2 regions of the Catenulispora sp. GP43 genome follow, and region 2 is predicted to be linked to the other one. Evidence: riboswitches for the same ligand, from Rfam matches in the RefSeq annotation. Region 2 holds a riboswitch; the other holds the start of a gene.
What was found. Region 2 has a riboswitch for cobalamin ahead of ABH926_RS28440 (ribonucleoside-diphosphate reductase subunit alpha). Riboswitches for the same ligand answer to the same signal wherever they lie in the genome.
Positions count from the first base shown of each region.

Region 1: another riboswitch for cobalamin. It lies ahead of ABH926_RS05870 (putative cobaltochelatase); the one in region 2 lies ahead of ABH926_RS28440 (ribonucleoside-diphosphate reductase subunit alpha).

Region 1 covers NZ_JBGCCT010000002.1:486,802-489,178, forward strand. The annotation lists gene ABH926_RS05870 (putative cobaltochelatase) at 1-1,578, opposite strand, end outside; cobalamin riboswitch at 1,666-1,792, opposite strand; gene ABH926_RS05875 (hypothetical protein) at 1,895-2,074, shown strand; gene ABH926_RS05880 (sulfite oxidase-like oxidoreductase) at 2,110-2,377, opposite strand, start outside.
Region 2 covers NZ_JBGCCT010000015.1:133,322-135,698, reverse strand. The annotation lists gene ABH926_RS28440 (ribonucleoside-diphosphate reductase subunit alpha) at 1-935, opposite strand, end outside; cobalamin riboswitch at 1,064-1,311, opposite strand; gene ABH926_RS28435 (dihydrofolate reductase family protein) at 1,379-1,939, shown strand; gene ABH926_RS28430 (PPOX class F420-dependent oxidoreductase) at 1,964-2,353, opposite strand.

The DNA.
Region 1 (2,377 bases), on a different contig from region 2:
GATCGCGCCCTTGACGGCGGCCATGCGCTGGCGGGCGGCCATGGACCCGGAGGCATCGACCGCGAACAGGACGAGATTGCCTTCCCGGCCCTCGCGGATCGGCTCGCGGAGGTCCTCGGAGCGCAGACGCAGAGCGCCGTCGCGACGGCCCCGGGCGACCTGCTGGGGCGCGGCGGCGTGGACGGTCGCGATCAGATGGAGGCCGCGCGCGCCGGGGCGGGCGCCGACCGAGCGGCCGCCGGCGGCGCGGGCTCGGGAGCGGCGGCCTTCGGCGCCGGTGCCGACGCCTTCGACCTGGAGCAGGCGGGCTTTGAAGGGCTCAGTGGCAGTGGCGGCGGGCTGCTCGCGCGACGATCCGGACACTTGCTTCTGCTCAGCGGGTGATTCGCCGGTCGAGGCACCGACCGAGGGCTCAGGCTCGGCACCGTTGGACGGGCCGCCGGAAGTATCGCCACCGTTGGAACCGCCGCCGCCGTCAGGACCGCCGCCGCCGTCAGGACCGCCGCCGCCGTCGGGCCCACCGCCGCCGTCGGGCCCACCGGAACCGGGACCGGGATCAGGATCCTCATCCCCGTCGTCCATGGCCTCGTCCAGCCGCTCCTCGTCCAGGCCCGGCGCGTCGAACGGATGCCGCCGCCGGCGGTGCGGCAGCGCCAGCATCGCGGCCTGCCGCACGTCCTCGGCGATCACCACGTCGCGCCCGGCCCAGGCCGCGAGCGCGGTCGCGGCCCGTGCCGTCACCAGGTCCGCGCGCATCCCGTCGACCTCGAACGCCGCACAGATCCGAGTGACTCGCAGCAGTTCGGCCTCCGGGAGCACCACGGAGGGCAGCAGGGCGCGCGCCGCCTCGATGCGTGCGGCCGTCTCCTTGTCCGCCTGCTCCCAGGCCGCTGCGAAGCCCTCGGGGTCGGCCTCGTAGGCCAGGCGGCGGCGGACCACCTCGGCGCGCTCGGCCGGGTCGCGGCTGGCGCGGACTTCGACGGTCAGGCCGAACCGGTCCAGCAGCTGCGGGCGCAGTTCGCCCTCTTCGGGGTTCATGGTGCCGACGAGCAGGAAGCGCGCCGCGTGCCGGACCGAGACGCCTTCGCGCTCGACGTGCGCGACGCCCATCGCGGCGGCGTCCAGGAGCAGGTCCACGAGGTGGTCGTGCAGGAGGTTGACCTCGTCCACGTACAGCAGGCCGCGGTGCGCGGCGGCCAGCAGGCCGGGTTCGTAGGCGGCGACGCCGGAGGCCAGGACCTTCTCCAGGTCCAGGGAGCCCACGAGGCGGTCCTCGGTGGCGCCGACCGGGAGCTCGATCAGGCGCGCCGGGCGGGACCGGGCCGCCGTGGCGCCGGGGAGGTGCGGGCCGTCCGGGCAGGCCGGGTCGGGGGTCGCGGGGTCACACGAGAACCGACAGCTCGGGACCACGGCGATCTGCGGGAGCACGGCGGCCAGGGCGCGCACGATCGTCGACTTGGCAGTGCCCTTCTCCCCGCGCACGAGCACGCCGCCGACGGCCGGGGACACGGCGTTCAGCAGCAGGGCCAGCCGCAGGTCGTCGAGCCCGACGACGGCGGTGAACGGGTACGGCGGCACGCCGGATCAGCTCCTCACGGGTATCCACGCCCGACAGGTCTCCTCACGAGAACACGCCGCGGGGGCGGCGTGCCTGGGGCGGTCGTAGTCTCCTGACTCTCAGATCCGCGCGCCTGCCCGGCCTTCCCAGAACACTGATGTTCCAGTGGCATCTCAAGCGGGAGGCACTCCCTGATCACAGTGGCGGGACCGCTCCGGATTCGCACCGGATTCCTGCCGACCGTCCCGCGTGCAGCATCCCGCAGCGATCACCGGCCGTCAAACCGCGTCCGGACGGCGCCGGGTGGCGCGATGTCCGGATGTATCCCTCAATGGGATGGTGAGCGATCGACAGCGCAGACCCCGTGTCCTGGGTGAATACGAGCTGGACGGCGGGGCGTTCGCCCTGGCGCGGGGTGAGCAACGCGACACGCCCGCCCCCGGGCAGCGGCTGCCGGCGCTCGGCCGGCCCGGGACGCTGTGGCGGGCGGTGCTGCGCCGGATCCGGACGGGCTGAGGAGCCGGCCGGACGGGACTACAGCCGGGACGGGACTACAGCGGAGGCCCGTCGCCGGGGTCCTCCTGGTAGGAGTACCGCTGTTCCCGCCACGGGTCGCCGATGTTGTGGTACCCGCGCTCCTCCCAGAACCCGCGGCGGTCCTCGGTGAGGTACTCGATGCCCCGGACCCACTTGGGCCCTTTCCAGGCGTACCGGTGCGGCAGGATCAGCCGCAGCGGGAAGCCGTGCTCGGGGGTGAGCGGCGCGCCGTCGTGGTGGGTGGCGAACACGACGTCCTCCCGGAGCAGGTCCTCCAGGCGC
Region 2 (2,377 bases):
ACCGAGGAGTCCAGCGTGCGCAGGAACGGGACGATGCCGTTCGAGCGGCCGTTGGTGCTGCGGATCAGCGCGCCGCGCGAGCGGACCCGGGAGAAGCCGATGCCGATGCCGCCGGCGAACTTCGACAGCCGTGCGACCTGGTGGTAGCGGTCGTAGATGGAGTCCAGCTCGTCGCGCGGGGAGTCCACGAGGTAGCACGACGACATCTGGGTGTGCCGGGTGCCGGAGTTGAACAGCGTGGGGGAGCTGGGCAGGTAGGCCAGCGAGGACATCAGGCGGTAGAAGCCGACGGCCTCTTGCGGGTCCTGCGACAGCCCGGCGGCCACGCGCAGCAGGAAGTGCTGCGGCGTCTCGATGACGCGGCGGGTCACCGGGTGGCGCAGCAGATAGCGGTCGTAGACGGTGCGCAGGCCGAAGTACTCGAAGCGCAGGTCGCCGTCGGGGTCGATGGCCGCGTCGAACGCCGCGGCCGAGGCGGCGACCAGGGCGGCGGTCTCGTCGCCGATCAGGCCCTCCCGATGCCCGACGGCGATGGACGCGCTGAAGGAGGTCGCGCCCTGGCCCGCGGCCTCGCCGGCGACGACCCCGGACAGCAGGCGGGCGGCGAGCTTCGAGTACTGCGGCTCCTCGCCGATCAGCTCGGCGGCGCTCTGGACGGCGAGGTCGGCGATCTGGCCGGCGGTCGCGGCCGGCGGCAGGCCGGCGAACGTCTTGCGCGCGACGCGGGCGGCGTCGACATCGGGGAGGTCCGCGGACCAGGCGGCGATCCGCTGTTCCAGCGCCTGCTCGGCGGACTGGTCCTGCGACGCCGGCTGCGCCCCCGCGCGCGCTGGTGTGGGGACCGCTGCCAGGGCGACCGGTGCCGCCGCGGTCCCCTGACCAGGGCCCGATTCCGGCAGCCCGAGCTCCGTGGGGCCGACCTGGGTGACCGTCACAACCTTCTCCTCGCCAGTCGTAGGTCCGGTCCGGACCCAGGGCGAGCAGACACCGGAAGGCGCGCGAAAGCCGCGACGCGTTCCGCCGTCAGCCGTCCCACGCGGCCTCGGACCAGCCGTGCCCCACGTCCGGGCACGGCACGGCTGGCAGGTCTTCGGACTCGCGGGCGTTCCCGGGGGCGGGCGAATCCGCTCCGGGACCCTACTGGCCGTCACTTCCCAGGCCCGCCCGAAGGCGTTCGGTGGCCCAGTGTGCACGACGGCGGTCGTTCCCACTCACCGCTGCGGGGCAGTCCCGGTTTCCCACCGGGTTCCCTCTTGCCTCGGCCGCCGCCCTGCTTGGGGTGGTGGCCGAACCAGCTGCGTCGGACACCATATCTTGTGGCGGGTCGGAATCTCCAATCAACATGCTGTATGTCAGAGGGCTTCTGCGAAGATGGAGCATGGCCAAGTTGATCTATTCGGCGATCGCCTCGCTCGACGGGTACGTGGAGGACGCCGGCGGCGCCTTCGAGTGGGCCGCGCCCGACGAGGAAGTGCACGCGTTCGTCAACGACCTCGAACGCGGCATCGGCACCTACCTCTACGGCCGCCGGATGTACGAGACGATGCGGTACTGGGAGACCGAGGGCGCCGGGCCCGACGCCGGTCCCGTGTCGAGTGACTACGCACGGATCTGGCGGGCGGCCGAGAAGATCGTCTACTCGCGGACGCTCGCATCCGTTCCGACCGCCCGGACGCGGCTGGAGCGGGAGTTCGACGTCGGCGCCGTCCAGCAGCTCAAGGAGACCTCGCCGACCGACCTGACCATCGGCGGCGCCGAGCTGGCCGGCCAGGCGATCGCCGCGGGCCTGGTGGACGAGATCCAGCTGCTGCTGAACCCGATCCTGGTGGGCGGCGGCAAGGCCGCCCTGCCCCAGGATGTGCGCATGCGGCTCGAGCTCGTGGACGAGCGCCGCTTCGCCGGCGGCGTCGTCTTCCTGCGCTACGCCGTCACCGGCTGACCGACGGGCCGATCAGCGGGCTGACTACTGGAAGGTCGCGTGCACCGGCCGCAGGTAGATCCGCACGCGGGTCGGCGCGTCGCCCACCGTGCCGTCCATCGGCAGCGAGTAGCGGTCGGCCAGCACGCCGAAGAACGCGCCCTCCGGGTCCGGCTCGATGCGCTCCACGGTGCCGCGCAGCTCCAGGTAGCGGTACGGCGCGTCGGGGTCGTTGATGGAGACCGCGGCGCTCGGGCGCTCGCTGAGCTCCTTGTACTTCGCGCGCTTGGTCGAGGTGGTGAAGGACAGGAACTCGCCGTCCCACAGGAACCACATGGGGTTCACGTGCGGGGTGCCGTCGGCGCGGATGGTCGCCAGGTGGCAGAAGACCGGGCGCTCGAGCAGGTCGGCGTGGGAATCGGGGATGACGGACATGGCTCTACTCCAACGCGGTGTGCG